2 regions of the Thermopolyspora sp. NPDC052614 genome follow, and region 1 is predicted to be linked to the other one. Evidence: riboswitches for the same ligand, from Rfam matches in the RefSeq annotation. Region 1 holds a riboswitch; the other holds the start of a gene.
The links. A riboswitch is a leader RNA that binds a small molecule or an ion and turns the genes downstream of it on or off. The one in region 1 is predicted to bind glycine.
Positions count from the first base shown of each region.

Region 2: it holds a riboswitch for glycine, as region 1 does, so the genes downstream of both, gcvT (glycine cleavage system aminomethyltransferase GcvT) here and gcvP (aminomethyl-transferring glycine dehydrogenase) in region 1, are expected to answer to the same signal.

Region 1 is NZ_JBFATZ010000006.1:109,169-119,390, forward strand. Features, by position in the region: gene AB0K60_RS15065 (tetratricopeptide repeat protein) at 1-410, opposite strand, end outside; gene AB0K60_RS15070 (DUF1905 domain-containing protein) at 547-846, opposite strand; gene AB0K60_RS15075 (MarR family transcriptional regulator) at 1,065-1,583, shown strand; gene AB0K60_RS15080 (MFS transporter) at 1,697-2,938, shown strand; gene gcvP (aminomethyl-transferring glycine dehydrogenase) at 3,090-6,008, opposite strand; glycine riboswitch at 6,071-6,170, opposite strand; glycine riboswitch at 6,171-6,247, opposite strand; gene AB0K60_RS15090 (MerR family transcriptional regulator) at 6,407-7,027, opposite strand; gene AB0K60_RS15095 (bifunctional nuclease family protein) at 7,408-7,878, opposite strand; gene AB0K60_RS15100 (MerR family transcriptional regulator) at 8,053-8,700, opposite strand; gene AB0K60_RS15105 (FHA domain-containing protein) at 8,733-9,239, opposite strand; gene AB0K60_RS15110 (mannose-1-phosphate guanyltransferase) at 9,919-10,222, opposite strand, start outside.
Region 2 is NZ_JBFATZ010000002.1:549,030-559,251, reverse strand. Features, by position in the region: gene AB0K60_RS06020 (High-affinity nickel-transporter) at 1-50, shown strand, start outside; gene AB0K60_RS06015 (LacI family DNA-binding transcriptional regulator) at 140-1,135, opposite strand; gene AB0K60_RS06010 (hypothetical protein) at 1,606-2,508, opposite strand; gene AB0K60_RS06005 (FCD domain-containing protein) at 2,629-3,351, opposite strand; gene AB0K60_RS06000 (glutamine synthetase family protein) at 3,568-4,914, shown strand; gene AB0K60_RS05995 (aldehyde dehydrogenase family protein) at 4,928-6,271, shown strand; gene AB0K60_RS05990 (3-oxoacyl-ACP reductase) at 6,359-7,123, shown strand; gene AB0K60_RS05985 (gamma-glutamyl-gamma-aminobutyrate hydrolase family protein) at 7,200-7,910, shown strand; glycine riboswitch at 7,930-8,027, shown strand; glycine riboswitch at 8,028-8,125, shown strand; gene gcvT (glycine cleavage system aminomethyltransferase GcvT) at 8,172-9,290, shown strand; gene gcvH (glycine cleavage system protein GcvH) at 9,287-9,676, shown strand; gene AB0K60_RS05970 (L-serine ammonia-lyase) at 9,875-10,222, shown strand, end outside.

The sequences.
Region 1 (10,222 bases):
GTTTGCGCCGTCTCGCCGTCCCCCTCTCGTACCGCGAGGCGGGCCAGCGCCATGTGCGCCGTCGGCAGGTAGGCGGGCGTACCCACGCCGACGACGGCCTGCCAGGCCGCCCTGGCCTGGTCCCACCGTCCGTCGCGTTCGAAGCCCTGGGCGAGGTGGCAGGCGCCCTGCGCCGCGTACTCGGGGTGGCCGCTGGCGAGGGCGGCTCGTGCCGCCGCGCGGGCACCCTCGTGGTCGCCGCGATGCTCCAGCACCACGGCCAGCCCGACGGCCGCCTGCGCCTGGTCGGGGTCGTCCCGCCGCCCGGCCAGAGGGGCCAGGATCGCCTCGGCGCCGGCGAGGTCGCCGGCTTCGGCGAGGCGTTTTGCCTCGTCCAGCGACCGTCCCGGGCGTAATTCCTGGGCCGTCATCGAGGTCCCCCTCCACAAACGATCTCCAGGATCTTAACGGCCCCGGCCCCGCGCACGCCCGGCACACGCCGATTTTCGTCAGATGTGCTATGAATCGCCGCGCGCCGCCCCCTGCTCCGATCGGCGGGTGCCGCGATCACGGGTCGATCAGTTCGAGGCTCACGGTCGCGATGTCCCCGATGTCGAGCGCCTCGGCCGTGCGGACGGCGCGCTTGATGGGCAGCACGTAGGCACCGCGCCCGGAGTCCGGGAAGATCGACGTCGTCCAGGTGGTGCCGCCGACGGTGACGCGCACCCGCCGCGAGCCGAAGCCGCGTCGCGGCCCGGCCAGGTCGTCGATCTCCTCGGACGCGTCCACCGGCAGGCTGACGAAGGTCCAGGTGTCAGCGCGGCGGGCGTCCCACAACCACAGCTCGGCGTCGAATTCGACCTTCACCCCGCCAGCATGGCACGCGGCACCGACAGTCTCCGCCGTCACACCCCGCCCTCCGCCGTCACACCACATCCTCCTCCGCCGCACCACATCCTCCGCCGCCGCACCACGCCCTCCGCCGCCGCACCAGGTCGCAGGCGGCTGGGCCGTGCCCGGCGTACGACCGCCCGCCGCCCGGGGGCCCCACGAACGCATACATCAGCAGTTGATATAAGTTGCTTATGGATTTGCCGTCACCGGTCGACGAGCTGGAGCTGGCGGCGGGACTGGGGCGTGTCAGCACCCTGATGCGCTCGCTGAGCTTCCCCCGCGACCTGTCGATGACCACCGCATCGACCCTCGCCTCGCTGGAGCGCTTCGGGCCTTGCCGCCTCACCGAGCTCGCGAACCTGGAAGGGGTCTCGCAGCCGGCCATGACCCAGATCGTGTCCCGCTTGGAGCGGGACGGGCTCGCCGAGCGGCACAGCGAGCCCACCGACGGGCGCGTGGTCGTCGTGCGCATCACCGAGGCCGGGCTCGCCGAGCTGGTCCGGCGCCGTGAGGCGCAGGCCAAGCTGCTCGCCGAGTTGCTGGCCGAGCTGTCCGAGGCCGACCGGGCCGCCATCGCTGCGGCGCTGCCCGCTCTCAACCGTCTCACCGCCCGGGCGTTCGGGCCCGGGCGGCAGGCCCCCGCGACGGGAAGAGCCGGGCAGTCCGGCGACCCCGCGAATCACGTCATCGAACCGTCGGAGGATGCATGACCGACCCCCATCGCTCGCCCCAGCGCGCACCCCACCGCGCACCCCATGGCGGGCCCCATTCCGCCCCTCATCTCGCGCCGAGCCCGTTTCGTCAGCCCAAGGCCGTCTGGGCGGTGGCCTTCGCGTGCGTCGTCTCGTTCATGGGCATCGGGCTCGTCGACCCGATCCTGCCCGCCATCTCCTCCGACCTGCACGCGACCCCGAGCCAGGTCACGCTGCTGTTCACCAGCTATCTCGTCGTCACGGCGGTCGCGATGCTGGTCACCGGCTGGGTGTCCAGCCGTATCGGCGCCAAGTGGACGCTGATCGCCGGGCTCGTCCTCATTGTCACGTTCAGCGCGCTCGCCGGCGCGTCCGACAGCATCGGCGGCATCATCGGCTTCCGCGCCGGCTGGGGTCTCGGCAACGCGCTGTTCATCGCCACCTCGCTGGCCGTCATCGTCGCCGCCGCCAGCGGTGGCTTCGCCGGGGCCATCATCCTGTACGAGGCCGCGCTCGGCCTCGGCATCGCGGTGGGGCCGCTGCTCGGCGGCCTGCTCGGGCATCTGAGCTGGCGTGGCCCCTTCTACGGCGTCGCCGTGCTGATGGGGATCGCGCTGCTCGCCACGATCACCCTGCTGCGCCCCCAGCCGAAACCCGCACGCAAGACGTCCCTGGCCGACCCGCTGAGGGCGCTGCGTCACCGTGGCCTGCTCATCATGAGCATCACCGCGCTCTGCTACAACTGGGGCTTTTTCACGGTCCTCGGCTACGCCCCGTTCCCGATGGGCCTCGACGCCATCCAGCTCGGCCTGGTCTTCACCGGCTGGGGCCTGCTCGTGGCGGTGTTCTCGGTGTTCGGCGCCCCGTGGCTGCAGCGCAGGCTCGGCCTGGCCCCCACCCTGTACGGCAACCTGGCCCTGTTCGCCGTCGACGTCTTCGTCATCGCGGCGTTCACCGACTCGCGGGCGACGCTGGTCACGGCCGTCATCGTCGCGGGCGTCTTCCTCGGCGTGAACAACACCCTCACCACGCAGGCCGTCATGATGGTGTCCCCGGTGGAGCGCCCGGTGGCGTCGGCCGCGTACGGCTTCGTCCGCTTCATCGGCGGCGGCCTGGCCCCCTTCGCCGCCGGCAAGCTCGCCGAGCACTACAACATCCACGTGCCGTTCCTCATCGGCGGCTGCGCGATCCTGCTCTCCATCGGGATCCTGGCCCTCGGCCACCGCAACCTCGCCGAGGCCGAGCGCAACCAGGCCGCGGCCGACGCCCCCGCCACCGACGCCCCCGCCACCGACGCCCCCGCCACCGACGCCGACGACCGCGAGGCGCGGCTCGTCGAGGCCGCCGAGATCGAGTCGGGCGCAGCGTCCTGAGCCTCACCCGCACGGCGGGCTCACTCCGCCATCGGAAGATCGACGAAGGTGCGTACGTCCGCGCGGCGGCGCGCCCGCGACACCGCCCGTGGCGTACCCGATCCAGGTACGCCACGGGCGAGGGCGGCGCGCCGCCGGTCGCCAAGGCCCGTCAGTCCTCGAAGGCGTGGGGCGGGGGGCAGGCGCACACGAGGTTGCGGTCGCCGTACGCCTGGTCGATGCGGCCCACCGGGGACCAGTACTTGTCCTGGCGCAGGCGGCTCACCGGGTAGGCGGCCTCGGCGCGCGAGTACGGGTGGTCCCAGGCGTCGGCGGCGACGGCCTCGGCCGTGTGAGGGGCGTTGCGCAGCGGGTTGTCGACGCGGTCGTACTCGCCGGAGGCCACGCGGGCGATCTCCGCGCGGATGGCGATCATGGCCTCGCAGAAGCGGTCGAGCTCGGCCAGGTCCTCGCTCTCGGTCGGCTCGATCATCAGCGTGCCCGCCACCGGGAACGACATGGTCGGCGCGTGGAAACCGTAGTCGATCAGCCGCTTGGCGACGTCGTCGACGGTGACGCCGGTCTCCTTGGTGATCTGCCGCAGGTCGATGATGCACTCGTGCGCGACCAGGCCGTCCCGCCCGGTGTAGAGCACCGGATAGTGCGGGGCGAGCCGCCGGGCGAGGTAGTTCGCCGACAGGATCGCCTGCTCGGTCGCCTCCCGCAGGCCCTCCGCGCCCATCATCCGGATGTACGCCCAGGAGATGGGCAGGATCGACGCCGAGCCGTACGGCGCGGCCGACACCGGCCCGGTCCCGCCCTTGCCCTCGCCCTCCCGGCCGGCGAGCGGATCGCCGGGCAGGTGGTCGGCGAGGTGGGCGCGGACGGCGACCGGCCCGACGCCGGGCCCGCCGCCGCCGTGCGGGATGCAGAAGGTCTTGTGCAGGTTCAGGTGGGACACGTCCGCGCCGAACTCGCCCAGCCTGGCCAGGCCGACCAGCGCGTTGAGGTTGGCGCCGTCCACGTACACCTGCCCGCCGGCCTCGTGCACCCGCGCGCAGATCGCGCCGATCGTCTCCTCGAACACCCCGTGCGTCGACGGATACGTCACCATGATCGCGGCCAGCCGGTCCCGATGCTTCTCGATCTTGGCGTCGAGGTCGCCGAGGTCCACGTTGCCCGCCTCGTCGCAGGCGACCACGACGACCCGCATCCCGGCCATGACCGCGCTGGCCGCGTTGGTGCCGTGCGCCGAGGACGGGATCAGGCAGACGTCGCGGTCCTGCCGCCCGTTCGCGCGATGGTAGGAGCGGATGGCGAGCAGCCCCGCGAACTCCCCCTGCGACCCGGCGTTCGGCTGCAGCGACACCGCCGCGTAGCCGGTGATCTCGGCGAGCCACCGCTCCAGCGTCGCGATCAGCTCCAGGTACCCGGCGGCCTGGTCGCGCGGCGCGTAGGGGTGGATGTCGGCGAACTCCGGCCAGGTGATCGGCTCCATCTCGGTGGTGGCGTTGAGCTTCATCGTGCACGAGCCGAGCGGGATCATCGAGCGGTCCAGGGCGATGTCCCGGTCCTGCAGCCGCCGCAGGTAGCGGAGCATGGCGGTCTCCGAGCGGTGCTCGTGGAAGACCGGATGGGTCAGGTACGGCGTGCGGCGCAGCAGGTCGTCCGGCAACGCGTCCCCGGTGGAGGTGTCGAGCCCCTCGACGTCCGGCTCGGCGAGCGCGCCCGGCCCGTCCGCGCGCTCGCCCGCGCCGATCCCGGCGGCGAAGGCCGCCCAGACGGCGGTCAGGTGGTCGAGGGTGGTGGTCTCGTCGCAGGTCACGCCCACCTGGTCGGCGTCCACCCGGCGCAGGTTGATGCCGCGGTCGAGGGCCGAGGCGACCACGGCGTCGGCGCGTCCGGGCACGTGCGCGAGCACGGTGTCGAAGAACCGCTCGTGCACCACGCGCACCCCGCCCTGCCGCAGCCCGGCGGCGAGCACGGCGGCGTGCCGGTGCACGCGCTGCGCGATGCGCCGCAGCCCGGCCGGCCCGTGGTACACCGCGTACATGCTCGCCATCACGGCGAGCAGCACCTGCGCGGTGCAGATGTTGCTCGTCGCCTTCTCCCGGCGGATGTGCTGCTCACGGGTCTGCAGGGCGAGCCGGTAGGCGGCGCGCCCGCCCGAGTCCACCGAGACCCCGACGAGGCGTCCGGGGAGCTGCCGCTCAAGACCCGCGCGCACCGACATGTAGGCCGCGTGCGGGCCGCCGAAGCCGAGCGGCACCCCGAACCGCTGCGTGGACCCCACCGCGATGTCGGCGCCCAGCTCGCCGGGCGACTCGATCAGCGTCAGCGCCAGCAGGTCGGCCGCGACGACCACGAGCGCGCCGCGGTCCCGCGCCGCCGCCACGACGCCGCGCAGGTCGGGGATCGCGCCGCCGGCGCCCGGGTACTGGACCAGCACCCCGAACACCTCGCCCTCCGGCAGCCCGCCGGTCAGGTCGGCCTCGCGCAACTCGACGCCGAGCGGCTCGGCGCGGGTGCGCAGCACCGCCTTGGTCTGCGGCAGGGCCTCGGCGTCCACCACGAACGCGCCGGTCCCGCCCCGCCGTACGCGCCGGGCGAGCATCATCGCCTCGGCCGCCGCGGTCGCCTCGTCGAGCAGCGACGCGTTGGCGATCGGCAGGCCGGTGAGGTCGGCGACCATGGTCTGGAAGTTCAGCAGCGCCTCCAGCCGCCCCTGCGAGATCTCCGGCTGGTACGGCGTGTAGGCGGTGTACCAGCCCGGGTTCTCCAGCACGTTGCGGCGGATGACGGCGGGGGTGATCGTGCCGTGGTAGCCCAGGCCGATCATCGAGGTCAGCACCCGGTTGCGGGCGGCGAGGGCGCGCAGCTCGGCGATGGCCTCGGCCTCCCCGGCCGGGGCGGGCAGCGTCAGCGGGGCTGCGGACCTGATCGTCTCGGGTACGGCCGCGCGGAGCAGGTCGGCCGCCGAGGCGTGGCCGACGGTCTGCAGCATGCGCTCCCGGTCGGCGTCGCCGGGGCCGATGTGGCGCGTGGCGAAGGGCGGCGCGGCGAGATCGCGGAGAAGGGACCGATCGCTCATAGGACCTCCAGAGGCGTAGAGACCCGCGTCCCGATCAGTGCCGGGCGCGAACCGTTTCCGGGTCTCCCCCTCTGTCATCGGCACCTGAGAGCTTCGCCCCCGGACAGGGGCTTGCACCTTCGGTGAGGTGTGCCTGGCGGGCACACCCGCTTTCCAGAGTCGCCTGCCCACGCGGTACGGGTGCCTGAGAGATTCCGGGGATGGTTGCTCCTTCGGCGCCGCGATCCCGCTCACCGCTCGCGGCGGCTGCCGGCGTCGCCGACGTGCCGCCCGTCCCGCGACGGGCCCTGCGGCGGGCCCCGCACCGAACTGCGATGGTGGAGCTGGACGCGGTCTCTCCCGCATGGGGTCAATGGCCGTGCGTTGCCACCCTACCCTGTGCTTACCCTGTGCTGTGCCTACCCTGTGCGACGCACCCGTCTTCGCCGGGCCAACTCATCTCCCGGGTGGTCGCCTTGGGACAAAGGGTCGGCCACCGCGCGCTCCCCGGGCAGCTCGGCGAGCGTGCCCTCCACCTCGCGCCAGACCCTGCCGAGGGCGATGCCGAACACGCCCTGGCCCCCCTGTAACAGGTCGATCACCTCGTCGGGCGAGGTGCACTCGTAGACGCTCGCGCCGTCGCTCATCAGCGTGATCTGCGCCAGGTCGGCGACCCCCCGGTTGCGCAGGTGCTGGACGGCGGTGCGGATCTGCTGCAGCGACACCCCCGTGTCGAGCAGGCGCTTGACCACTTTGAGCACGATGATGTCGCGGAAGCTGTACAGCCGCTGCGAGCCCGAACCGTGCGCGGCCCGGATGCTCGGCTGCACCAGCTCGGTGCGCGCCCAGTAGTCGAGCTGCCGGTAGGTGATCCCCGCGGCCGCGCAGGCGACCGGACCGCGGTATCCCATGTCGTCGGGCAGCGCCGAGGGCCGCTCGTCGAACAGCAGACCCTGCTCACCCGCGCGCTCCCGTGCCGATTCGCGCTGCGCCGGATCGGGCTGGCCGGCTGTCTTACCTTCGCCGCTGCTGACCGCCACGCGGACCTCCGGCTTTCTCTCATCCCACGGTCTGATCTGGGGGTTCGTGAACTACAACCGTGGTTTCCCTTGCACCGTAGGACCGCGACCAGCGTCAGTCAACGATCCCGCCCGGCGCGTCGTGAAGCGTAAATACCCGAAATGAGCCGTCTACCCGGCCGATCGTCACGGCGATTCCCCTCTTCCGCGGCTCATTACCGTAAAACCGGCCAAGACTCCCGTACTCCGCCCGATACTATACGCCCGGTACTACACGCCAGTCGCCACGTCAAGTACCCCATGCCCTGTACTCCGTAGTACTCCATGCGGAACTCGGCCGAGTACTCCGTCTCGTACCGGAATCCGCTGACCGGCTTTTTGCCCGGCCTTCACTCCGGCCGCTAACCTGCGCGCCCGAAGTCCTCCGGCGTGATCGTGTCGAGAAACTCGCGGAATTTCTCCACCTCGTCCTCTTGGTCGTCGGGGATCGTCACCCCCGCCTCCCGCACGACGTCCTCGCTCGCGAAGATCGTGGCCCCCGTGCGCAGCGCGAGCGCGATCGAGTCGCTCGGCCGCGCGCTGACCTCGACTCCGTTGGAGAACACCAGATCCGCGAAATAGATCCCGTCGCGCAACGCCACGATGTTCACCGTGCGCAGGCGCACGCCGAGCGCCTCCAGCACGTTCTTGAACAGATCGTGGGTGAGCGGCCGCGGCGGCGGTTCCTCTGCCTGGGCGAGTGCGATGGCCGTCGCCTCGGTCATCCCAATCCAAATCGGCAGGTAGCGATCCCCGCTCGCCTCCTTCAGCAGGACGATCGGCTGGTTCGAGGGCATCTCAACGCGAACCCCCACAACCTCCATCTGCAACACAGGCGACTCCACACTCCCTGGCCGCTCAGCACCTCTCGCTTGCTCCGCGGGAAGCCTTGACTGGCGGCATGGCCCGTTCGCTCAGCACGCCGGCTTCGCGTTCCCTTCCTGCGGCTGACCTTCGCCGCAATTCAACCTAACACCCTCCAGCGCATGAGCGCCCCGAAGGTTCACTTACCTTCCGAGAACGCCCCGAACCCCCACACGAAGCAAAGCCGCATGCAGGTCCAGCAGCAACCCGGAAAGCTCGCGGGCCGACTCCTCCGCCTCGGCGGCGGCGCCGGGGGCGCGGCGGCGCAGCAGCGGCGCGACGGCCTGCTCGACCAGGCCCGCCTCGCGCTCGGCCGCCGCCTTGACGGCGCGCAGGTGCCGGGGATGCACGCCGAATCTCGCCAGCTCTCCGGCGGCGCGCGCGATCTGCAGGGCGTCGGCGTCGTAACGGCGGGCCTGCGGCGCGATCAGGCCGTAGGACTCCAGTTCGTCGAGCGTGTCGGCGTCGATGGACGCCGCCTCCAGCAGCTCCTCCCGGCTGAGCCGTACCTGGGGAGGCGGGGCGGGATCGGCGACGGGCCTGGGCCGGTGGAAGACGCGCCGGTCGGCCTCCTCCAGGTGATCCTTGATCACGCGGAGCGGGAGGTACCGGTCACGCTGGGCGGTCAGGATGTAGCGCAGCCGCTCCACGTCGGCGTGGGTGAACTTGCGGTAGCCGGAAGGGGTGCGCTCGGGCTCGATGAGCCCCTCGCCCTCCAAGAAACGGATCTTGGAGACGGTGACGTCGGGGAACTCGCCCTGCAGCAGGGCGAGCACCTCCCCGATGCTCATGTACGCCCGTGCGGCCGCTCCGCCCATGTGCCCTATGCCCCTCCCGGGCCGCGGGTGAAGAAGACGAGGCGGAACTTGCCGATCTGCACCTCGTCTCCGCCGGTCAACGGGTGCTCCTCGATGCGCTCCCGGTTCACGTAGGTGCCGTTGAGGCTGCCCACGTCGCGCACGGTGAAGTAGCCGCCACGCCGGTAGAACTCGGCGTGCCTGCGGGAGACGGTCACATCGTCCAGGAAGATGTCGCTCTCCGGGTGGCGGCCCGCGGTGGTGAGGTCGCTGTCGAGCAGGAACCTGCTGCCGGCGTTCGGCCCGCGCATGACGACCAGGAGCGAGGTGCCGGGACGGAGCTCGTCGACCGTCGTCCGATCGGGAAGCGGGGATTGCCCAGCCTCGGCGTCCAACGCTTCGATGCCCGCTATGGAGATCGTGGAGGTGGTGTCGCCGGGGGTCTCACGGGTGAGCGGCGACCCGCATCTCGAACAGAAACGGGCATCCTCGGGGTTGGCATGACCGCACTGCGTGCAGTAGACGCTGGGCATCGATCGGCTCGGCCTCCTACCGCGAAGTCGCGGCTACGGTGCTGTGGACGCGCCTCGCTTCTTCGCTACTCAAGACTTCCTCAGACTGCGAATGCCGCAACTTACGCTGATGAGGCGCAAAGGTCAAGACAGAATGCTGAACGGCTGTTGGTACGGTCCCAAAGGTACCGCCGGGGCGGTCGTAAGGTCCATGCCGCCGCGCCGCCCGGATGATCCTTCCGGCGGGCCGGGCGACGCCGGAGCCCGCACGCCGCCACCGCGCACACGGCCAGGCACACGGCCTGCCACAGGGCCTGGCTCACGACCGGGCGACGTCGGCAGACGGCCGGTCCGGCGCGGCGGGAGATCGGCCGGACGGGCCACCGGGCATCCCGGGGGCGCCGGCCGCCGGGGGGCGCCCCGGCGCTCTCCGCCACTGGCGACGACACGTGGTCCACGACTCCTCGTCCTGAGCTTTACCTCTCGCATTCGATCTTATGACACGCGAGGGCGCGCGCATCACGCCACACCCCCTCCGAAGAGGACGGCGGGCGTCCGAATCCGGACACTCGTGCCAGGTCCGCCGGATCGCCGGCGGTATGCCGGGACCGCCGGGCCCACCCTGTCCGTCCGGCCCGCCCGGTCCGCCCCGCCCATCCGGGTTCGGCGGCTCCCGGCGCGTTTCCCGGCGAGGGAGGCCCTACGAGGACCCGGCGGACTGTTCCACCACGGCCGCCCAGCGTTCCAGCCGGGCCTGGGCCGAGTCGAAGTCGGGGCCCTCGGCCCACAGGTGGGTGACCGCCTCGGCGGGGTCGGGCAGCACCAGCGCCCAGCTCCCGTCCTCCTCCACCACCCGTACGCCGTCGGTGGTGTCGATCCTGCGCCCCTCGGCGGCCTCCACCACCGAGCGCATGACCGCGCCCTTGGCCGCCCAGGGCGTCGGCACGGTGCGTTTGAGCATCTTGGCCTCGGGGATCCGGGCGTCGATCTGGCTGAGCGACAGG
Region 2 (10,222 bases), on a different contig from region 1:
TCGCCCTCGGCACCGGCATCGCGGTACGCAGCCTCGCGTCCGCGATCTGACCGCGGTCGCCCGCCGGTCGCGAACCGGCCCTGCCCCGGCGTCGCAGGCCCTCGGCGGGTGGGCATTCGGTGAACGCCCACGGGCGCGCTCAGCGGAGGTCGCGGGTGCTCTCCCTGATGATCACCTCGGCGGGGATGCGCTCGGCGCGCCACTCCCCCGCCGAGTCCGGGTCGAGGGCCAGGTCGAGGACGCGTTCGCCCATGTCCTCCAGCGGCAGCCGTACCGTGGTCAGGGCGGGAACGGTGTCGCGCGAGGTGGGGATGTCGTCGAAGCCGGCCAGGGAGAGATCGGCCGGCACCGAGACGCCGCGGGCGCGCAACGCCGCGAGCGCGCCGACGGCCATCACGTCGTTGGCGGCGAACACGCACGTCGCGTCGGTGCCCTCGGCGAGCAGGCGCTCGGCCAGCGCGTGGCCGCCGTCGCGGTCGAAGTCGCCGTACAGCACCTGGGGGTCGGGCAGCCCGGCGTCGCGCAGGCCCTCGGCGAACCCGGCCAGCCGTTCGCGCACGACCATCAGCTCCGGCGGCCCGGCCAGTACGGCGAAGCGGCGATGCCCGAGCGCCGCCAGCGAGCGGGCCAGCCGCGCCGCGCCCCCGTGGTTGTCCGGGACGACGGTGTCGGCCGGCAGCACGGTCCGGCCCACGCACGCCGCCCGGCCCCCGGCGGCACGGTAACGTTCCAATTCCGCCGCGAGGCGGCCGGTGAGCCGGTCGTCGGTCACCCGGGTCCCGGCGAGCACGATGGCGCGGGCCCGCTGCGCGCGCAGGGTGGCCACGTGGGCGATCTCCCGCTCCGGATCCCTGCGGGTCGCGCTGATGAGCACCACCAGGCCCCGGCGCTCGGCGGCGCGCATGACGCCTCCGGCCAGCATGGCGAAGTAGGGATCGGTGAGGTCGTGCACGATCAGGCCGACGACGTCGCTCGCGCCGTGCGCCAGCGTCCGGGCGACCAGGTTGGGGGTGTAGCCGAGTTGCCGGGCGGCCTTCTCGACGCGATGCCGCAGCTCGCTGCCGACGCGCCGGGTGCCGGCCGGGCCGAGCACCCGCGAGGCGGTGGCCAGCGAGACGCCGGCCAGGCGCGCCACGTCGTCGAGGGTGACGGCCTTGCGCGGCGCGCGCGAGCGCCCGCCGCCTCCCGTGGCCCTTCCGCCGCGCGGCCCGCCGCTGTTGTCCACGCTCTGAACGGCTCCGTCGGCCGCCTCGGTTCCGCCGCCCGCCTGCTCCGCCACGCTCCGCCGGGACCGCCGCGCGGCCCGGCCGGCTAATTGGCCCTCGGACCCGCCTCCGTTCCTCTCCTCCGCGCCCTGACCGGCCCGCCGACCGGTCCGGCCGGCTAATTGGCCCTCGGGCCTGCCTCCGGACTCCTCTCCGGACCTCTCACCGGCGGCCCCACCGGCCCCTTCGCCGAGGTCTCGCGCGTTTCGTGCCGCGCCCGGCCGGTTCTTTCCGTCCGCGCGTGTGACTCCACCCACGACGTCCCACCCCTTGAACACGTTTCCGCGCCCTTCCGCCCCATTGTGGTACGCGCCAAGTATCTCGCCGTTGCGGGAAATCGTCAGCGGAGAGATCCCGGCGGACGGCGTCGCCGACGGACCGTCCGCGACGCGATGAACGGGCCTTTGCGCATATGGGCGCGGGGACGGCGTGGCATCCTCTGGTACCGCTCACGACGTCGCGGCAGTTTCATGGACGGCACGGACGGAATGGACGGCAGATCGTGCCGACCGGAGAGGAATTCCTGGAAGGCGATCTTGGCCCGGATGACCGGGCGCCGCCAGTGGGTCTCCCGGCGTACGGCCCTGGCCATCTTGGCGGAGTTGGGGCGGCGGGAGCCCGGGGCGAAGAACCAGCGGGCCCACGGCGAGCCCGGCCGGGCCAGCCGGACCGCGCCGACGACGAGGAGGACCGGCACGAACAGGCCGGCGAGCCCGGTCCAGATCTTGCCCTTGAGCAAGGTGACCACGGCGAGCACGAGATTGACGGCGAGCAGGCCGACCGCGACCTGGCGCCCCGCGGGCACGCCGTCCGGGGTCTGCCAGGTGAGCGGGCGCAGGCCGAGCAGCAGCAGGCCGGTGACGGCGACCGCCACGAACACCGCGTCGACCGAGGTGCGGCCCTCCTCGGACCAGTACACATCGCGCAAGTGCAGGATCAGCGCGAACTCGTCCAGGACCAGGGCGGCCCCGACGCCGAAGACGGCCGCGGCGAAGGCGTACCAGCCCGTGGACGCGGCCGAGACGATCAGGCCGGTCACGCCGCCGACGAGCATGAGCACCACGCCGAACACCACGTGGTGGATGTGCAGGTCGCCGACGCTGATGTTGCGGAACCAGCCCACCCCGGCGCGGATCAGGCGGACGTGCACCCGGGTGACGACGAACGCGAGAATGAGGGCGACGAAGAAGCAGAACAGCGGCAGGCGCTGCGTCTCGACGATCCTCTCCTCGAACCACGTCACCTTCGGTCACCCCCCGTCCGTCCAAAGTACGTCCCCCAATACCACCATTTCGGCGCCATTGGTCGCGACGATCGGCCACTCTCAGATCGGCCACTCTCAGATCGGCCATGGTCGGATCGGTCAGACAAGGAAGCCGCGCAGCAGCGCCGCCGTACCCTCGACGTGCTCCATGACGGCCTTTCGAGCCGCCTCCGGGTCCCGGGCGAGGATGGCCTCGACGATCGCGGCGTGCTGCTCGGCCGAGTGCTCGATGTTGGGGCCGAGCACCGGGATCGCGTTGAGCAGGTCGGTGACGCGCAGGCGGGCGTCGGCGCAGGCCGCGGTGAGCAGGGCGGAGCCGGTCAGCTCGGCGATGGACAGGTGGAAGGCCGTGTCCAGGCGGCGGTAGTCGGCCGGGCTCGCCTCGTTGACGTCCGCCAGGCGACGCCGCAGCACCGCCCGCTGCTGTTCGGTGTGCTCCATCGAGGCCAGGGCGAGCGCGGCGCCGCAGTCCATCGCCATGCGGTAGGTGAGCGCGTCGGCGACCTCGGCCGGGCCCATCGCGTCCACGGCCTCGCGCAGGTCGCCCTGGCCCGGGTCGGGCTGGCGGTAGGTGACGAAGGCGCCGCCGTACCTGCCGCGCCGTACCTCCAGATAGCCGGAGTCCTGCAGGGCGCGGATCGCCTCGCGCAGGGTGACCCTGCTGATCCCGAGCAGGGCGGCGAGCTCGCGCTCGGGCGGGAGCTTGTCGCCGTGGGCGACGCCGCCGAGTTTGATCGCCTGAAGCAGCCGCTCGACCGTCTCCTCGAAGGCGTTGCCCATGCGGACCGGTCGCAGGAACGCGGTCAGCGGGGGTCGGCCCATGATGTTCCCTCCCCTTCGCCCGCCCCGACCGCTCGCCTGCGCACGTCCCGCCCGGCGGTACCGTCGGCGGGCCGTTGCTCCGAGAATAGACCGGCGGAGGCCGGGGCGGCGTCCAGGTCCGATGCGCCGGTGAGGGCCCGTTGACGCCGGGGCGTCGCTGGTGCTTGCATTCCGTCAATGGTCTGATTCCAGACTTTTTCTGGAGGGGAGTTCGCGGTGCTCACCGTCGATCAGTTGCGGGTGGAGGTCGAGGCCGGCCGGGTGGACACCGTGCTCCTCGCCATCGTGGACATGCAGGGGCGGCTCCAGGGCAAGCGGCTGTCGGCCCGGTACTTCCTGGAGGAGGTGCTGCACCACGGCGCGGAGGGCTGCAACTACCTGCTCGCGGTGGACGTGGACATGAACACGGTGGACGGCTACGCGATGTCCTCCTGGGAGCGCGGCTACGGCGATTTCATGATGAAGCCGGATTTGTCGACCTTGCGGAGGGTGCCGTGGCAGGAGGGCACCGTGCTGCTCCTGGCCGATCTCGGCTGGGAGGACGGCACCGACGTCGTCGCCTCGCCGCGGCAGATCCTGCGGGCGCAGACCGCCCGCCTCGCCGAGCGGGGCTGGGCCGCGTACGTCGGCACCGAGCTGGAGTTCTGCGTCTTCGACGACAGCTACGAGGACGCCTGGCGCAAGGGCTATCGGGACCTCTCCCCGGCCAACCTCTACAACGTCGACTACTCGCTGCTCGGCACCGCCCGGGTGGAGCCCCTGCTGCGCCGCATCCGGCTCGGCATGGAGGGCGCGGGCATGTACGTCGAGTCCGCCAAGGGCGAGTGCAACCTCGGCCAGCACGAGATCGCCTTCCGGTTCGCCGAGGCCCTGGTCACCTGCGACAACCACTCGATCTACAAGAACGGCGCCAAGGAGATCGCCGCCCAGGAGGGCAGGTCGATCACCTTCATGGCCAAGCCGAACGATCGCGAGGGCAACTCCTGCCACATCCACATCTCGCTGCGTTCGGCGGACGGTGAACCGATCATGGCGGGCGACGGGCCGCACGGCCTGTCGGAGATCGGGCGACAATTCATCGCCGGGCAGCTCGCCGCGCTGCGGGAGCTCACGCTCTTCTACGCGCCCAACATCAACTCCTACAAGCGGTACGTGCCGGGCAGTTTCGCGCCCACGGCGGTGAAGTGGGGCGTGGACAACCGCACCTGCGCGTTGCGCCTGGTCGGTCACGGGCCGTCGCTGCGGGTGGAGAACCGGGTGCCGGGCGGCGACGTCAACCCCTACCTCGCGGTGGCGGCGCTGATCACCGCCGGGCTGTACGGGATCGAGAACGAGCTGGAGCTGGAGGACGCCTATCCGGGCAACGCCTACGACTCCGACGCCGCGACCGTGCCGCACACGCTGCGCGACGCGCTCGAGCTGTGGGAGCGGTCGGACATCGCGCGGGCGGCGTTCGGGGACGAGGTGGTCGCGCACTACGCCAACAACGCCCGGATCGAGCTGGCCGCCTTCGACGCGGCGGTGACCGACTGGGAGCTGCGGCGCGGCTTCGAGCGGATGTGAGCGGGGAGGGCCGATGAAGATCGTCAATCCGGCGACCGAGGACGTACTCGCCGACGTCGAGATGGCCGACGCCGCCGAGGTGGACCGGGCGGTCGAGCGGGCCCGGCGGGCCTTCGCCGCGTGGCGGGGCGTCGCGCCCGGCGATCGGGCGAGGCTGCTGCGGCGCTTCGCCGTACTGGTGGACGAGCACGCCGACGAGCTGGCGCGGCTGGAGATCGCCAACGCCGGGCACACGGTGGGCAACGCCCGCTGGGAGGCCGGCAACGTGCGCGACGTGCTGCACTTCTACGCCGGGGCGCCGGAGCGGCACCACGGCCTGCAGATCCCGGTGCCCGGCGGGGTCGACGTGACCTTCGCCGAGCCGCTGGGCGTCGTCGGCGTGATCGTGCCGTGGAACTTCCCCATGGTGATCATGATGTGGGGGGTCGCGCCCGCGCTCGCCGCCGGGAACGCCGTGATCGTCAAGCCCGCCGAGCAGACCCCGCTCACCGCGCTGCGGCTGGCCGAGCTGGCGCTGGAGGCGGGGCTTCCCGAGGGGGTGCTCCAGGTGCTGCCCGGCGAGGGGGAGGTCGCGGGGGCGCGTCTGGTCGGGCATCCCGGCGTACGCAAGATCGCCTTCACCGGATCGACCGAGGTGGGAAAGCAGATCATGGCCGCGGCGGCGGGCACGGTCAAGCGGCTCACGCTGGAGCTGGGCGGCAAGAGCGCCAACATCGTGTTCGCCGACGCGGACCTGGAGAAGGCGGCGGCGACCGCGCCGTACGCGGTGTTCGACAACGCCGGGCAGGACTGCTGCGCGCGCTCCCGGGTGCTGGTGCAGCGGGAGGTCTACGACGAGTTCCTGCCGCTGCTCGCGCGGGCCGTGCAGGGGGTGAAGGTCGGCGACCCGCTCGACGAGGCCACCGAGATGGGGCCGCTGATCAGCGCCGAGCATCGGGAGCGGGTGGCCTCGTTCGTCACCGGCACGCCGTACGCCCAGGGGAACTGCCCGCGCGGCCGGGGGTTCTGGTTCCCGCCGACGATGCTCACGCCGGATCCGCGCGATCCGGCGTTCACCGAGGAGATCTTCGGGCCGGTGGTGTCGGTGGCGCCGTTCGACGACGAGGCCCACGCGATCGCGATCGCCAACGACACCGAGTACGGCCTGAGCGGCTCGATCTGGACGCGCGACGTCGGGCGGGCGCTGCGGGTGGCGCGTGCCGTCGAGGCCGGCAACCTGTCGGTGAACTCGCACTCCAGCGTGCGGTACTGGACGCCGTTCGGCGGCTTCAAGCAGTCCGGTCTCGGCCGGGAGCTGGGGCCGGACGCGCTCGCCGCGTTCAGCGAGACCAAGAACGTCTTCATCGCGACCGACTGATCGTCACGCCCGGCGGGCGGACGGCGGAACGTGACGCGGATTGTGACGCGGAATGTGACAACGAGAGAACCGGGAGAACGGACGGACATGCAGCGATTGCTCGACCGGGTGGCTGTGATCACCGGGGCCGGCAGCGGGATCGGGCTGGCCACCGCGCGACGCTTCGCGCGCGAGGGCGCCACAGTGGTGTGCGTCGACCTGGACGAGGACGCGGGCGCGACGGCGGCGGCCGAGGTGGACGGCCTGTTCGTGCGGGCCGACGTGTCCGTCGAGGACGACGTGATCCGGATGTTCCGCACCGCGCACGAGACGTACGGCAGGATCGACATCGCGTTCAACAACGCGGGCATCTCGCCGCCGGACGACGACTCGATCCTCACCACCGGGCTCGACGCCTGGCGGCGGGTGCAGGAGGTCAACCTCACCAGCGTCTATCTGTGCTGCAAGCACGTGATCCCGTACATGCGCGAGCAGGGCAAGGGGTCGATCATCAACACCGCGTCGTTCGTGGCGGTGCTGGGGTCGGCGACGTCGCAGATCTCCTACACCGCCTCCAAGGGCGGCGTGCTGGCGATGTCGCGGGAGCTCGGGGTGCAGTTCGCGCGGGAGGGGATCCGGGTCAACGCGCTGTGCCCCGGGCCGATCAACACGCCGCTGCTGCGGGAGCTGTTCGCCAAGGATCCCGAGCGGGCGCAGCGGCGGCTGGTGCACGTGCCGATGGGGCGGTTCGGGGAGGCCGACGAGATCGCGGCGGCGGTGGCGTTCCTGGCGAGCGACGACGCGTCGTTCATCACGGCGTCGGAGTTTCTGGTGGACGGAGGGATTTCGGGGGCATATGTGACTCCGCTGTGACGGTCGCCTCGGGGGATGCCGGCCTGGCGCCGGGGCTTCGGGGGACGGGGGATTTTTCAGTGGACCAGGAGAGTTGATGAGCGACGTGCCCGTGATCGGGATCACCTGCTATGCCGAGCCCGCGAGGTTCACCGTGTGGGAGACGCGGGCCGCGCTGCTGCCGTACGACTATGTCGATCAGGTGGCGCGGGCCGGCGGCCAGCCGGTGCTCCTGCCGCCCGCCGGAGAGCCCGCGTCGGTGGTCGGGCGGCTCGACGGGCTGATCCTCGCCGGCGGCGGGGACATCGACCCGGGACGGTACGGCGCGCCGCCCCACGAGGCCACCGGATATATCCGGGAATTTCGGGATGATGCCGAGTTTGGGGTGGTGAACGCCGCGCTGGCGAACGGTCTCCCGCTGCTGGGCATCTGCCGGGGCCTGCAGGTGCTCAACATCGCCCTCGGCGGCACCCTGCACCAGCACCTTCCCGAGACGGTCGGGCACACCGGCCACTCCCCCGCCCCCGGCCGCTACGGCACCCTCCCCGTACGGCTCACGCCCGGCAGCCGCCTGGCCAAGATCTTCGACGGCGAGCACCTGGCCGACCCCAACCACTACCACCACCAGGCCATCGACGCCCTGGGCGCGGGCCTGACGGTGACCGCCCGGGCCGACGACGGGGTCATCGAGGCGGTGGAGCTCGACGACCATCCGTTCTGCCTGGCCGTACAGTGGCATCCCGAGACCGGGGAGGACAACTCGCTGTTCGCCGCGCTCGTCGACGCCGCCCGGATCACGCGCCCCTGATACATTGTCCCCGACACCGATTTTCCGTGCGGGAGAGCGCCCTGGCAGCCGGTCAGGGCCGCCGAAGGAGCAAGCCCTCCCCGCGAACCTCTCAGGCCCATGGACCGTACGGAAAGGTGCCCTCTGGAAAGCAGGCCGGTGAGGGGCCTCGCCGAAGGTGAAAGTCCGGCAAAGCCCGGGCGAAGCTCTCAGGCATCGATGACAGAGGGGGAGGATGCCCGACGATACTCACCGCATCCGACCCTGCTGAGGTGCACAAGCATGTCCCAGACCACAGCGCTGCACGGTGTGCACGAGAGCCTCGGCGCGACCATGATCGACTTCGCCGGATGGCTCATGCCGCTCCGGTACGGAAGCGAGTCCGCCGAGCACAGGGCCGTCCGCACCGCGGCGGGACTGTTCGATCTGTCCCACATGGGAGAGATCTTCGTCAGCGGGCGGGAGGCCGCCGCCGCCCTCGACCACGCCCTGACCGGCCATCTGTCGGCGGTCGCGCCGCGCCGCGCCCGCTACACCATGATCTGCGCCCCCGACGGGGGCGTCATCGACGACCTGATCGTGTACCGGCTGTCGGCGGAGGAGTTCCTCGTCGTCGCCAACGCCGCCAACGCCGAGCGGGTCGCCGCCGAGCTGACCGCGCGCGCGGCGGGCTTCGACGCGGTCGTGGACGACCGGTCCGCGGCCTACGCGCTCATCGCCGTACAGGGGCCGAGGGCACAGGCGATCCTCACCGAGACCGGGCTCACCGAGGCCGACCTGGACGGGTTGAAGTACTACGCGGTGCTCCCCGGCAAGGTCGCCGGGACCGGGGCGCTCATCGCCCGGACCGGGTACACCGGCGAGGACGGGTTCGAGCTGTTCGTCGCCGCCGACGACGCCGTGCCCCTGTGGCGGGCGCTGATCGCGGCGGGCGAGCCGTACGGGCTGCGGCCCGCGGGCCTGTCGGCGCGCGACACGCTGCGCCTGGAGGCGGGCATGCCGCTGTACGGCAACGAGCTGACGGCCGATCTGACCCCGTTCGACGCCGGGCTCGGCCGGGTGGTGGCGTTCGCCAAGCCCGGCGATTTCGTCGGCCGGGCCGCGCTGGAGGCCGCCAGGGACGCCTACGCCGCGGGCCCGGCGCGCCGCCTCGTCGGCCTGGTGTCGCACGGCCGCCGGATCCCCCGGCACGGCTACCCCGTCGTACTCGACAATGACGGAACCGTCGTCGGCGAGGTGACCAGCGGAGCGCCCTCTCCCACCCTCGGAAGACCGATCGCCATGGCCTATGTGCGGGGCGAGGTGCTCCGCGATCGGGCCGAGGGGCTGGCGGTGGACATCCGCGGCGTCCACGAACCGGTCGACGTGGTCGACCTTCCCTTCTACAGGAGGAACACGTGAGCAGCATTCCCGAGGAGCTCGGCTACAGCAAGGAGCACGAGTGGGTCGCCGGGCTCGACGAGAGCTCGGTGGTGACCGTGGGCATCACCGCCTACGCGGCCGAGCAGCTCGGCGACGTCGTCTACGTCCAGATCCCCGAGGCCGGCTCGACCGTCGAGGCCGGAGACGCCGTCGGCGAGATCGAGTCCACCAAGTCGGTGAGCGACGTCTACTCGCCCGTCGCCGGCGAGGTGGTGGAGATCAACCAGGCCGTCGTGGACGACCCGTCGCTGGTCAACTCCGACCCGTACGGTGAGGGCTGGCTGTTCCGGGTCCGCGTCAGCGGCGAGGCCGAGGACCTGCTCACCGCCGAGGAGTACGCGGCGCTCACCGCCGGAGACGCCTGACCCGGCGTGGCCCGCTCCCCGCGTGCGGGCCACGCCGAATAATTTGCCTCATCACATGCCGCACGACATGCCGCACGACATGCCGCGGGGGGCCGACGGGGGTAACCACCGGGGGCGCCCGCACGGGCGAGGGACACGCTCTGACACACGCGCCGGACGGCAGGGCCGCCGGGACAGCCCGTGGAAAGGCAACGACACATGGCCATCAGCGTCTTCGACCTCTTCAAGATCGGCATTGGCCCGTCCAGCTCCCACACCGGCGGCCCGATGGCGGCCGCGCACAAGTTCGCCCGCTCCCTCCACCAGCAGTCCCTGCTGAAGAAGGTGCGCCGGGTCGAGGCGATCCTGTACGGCTCGCTCGGCCTCACCGGCAAGGGACACGGCAGCGACAAGGCCGTCCTGCTGGGCCTGTCCGGCGAGAAGCCCGAACTCGTCGACGTGGACACCGTCGACGAGCGCCTCGCCGCGATGCGCGCCTCCGGCACCGTCCACCTGTACGGCACCCACGAGATCCCCTTCGTCGTCGGCGAGGACCTGATCTTCGAG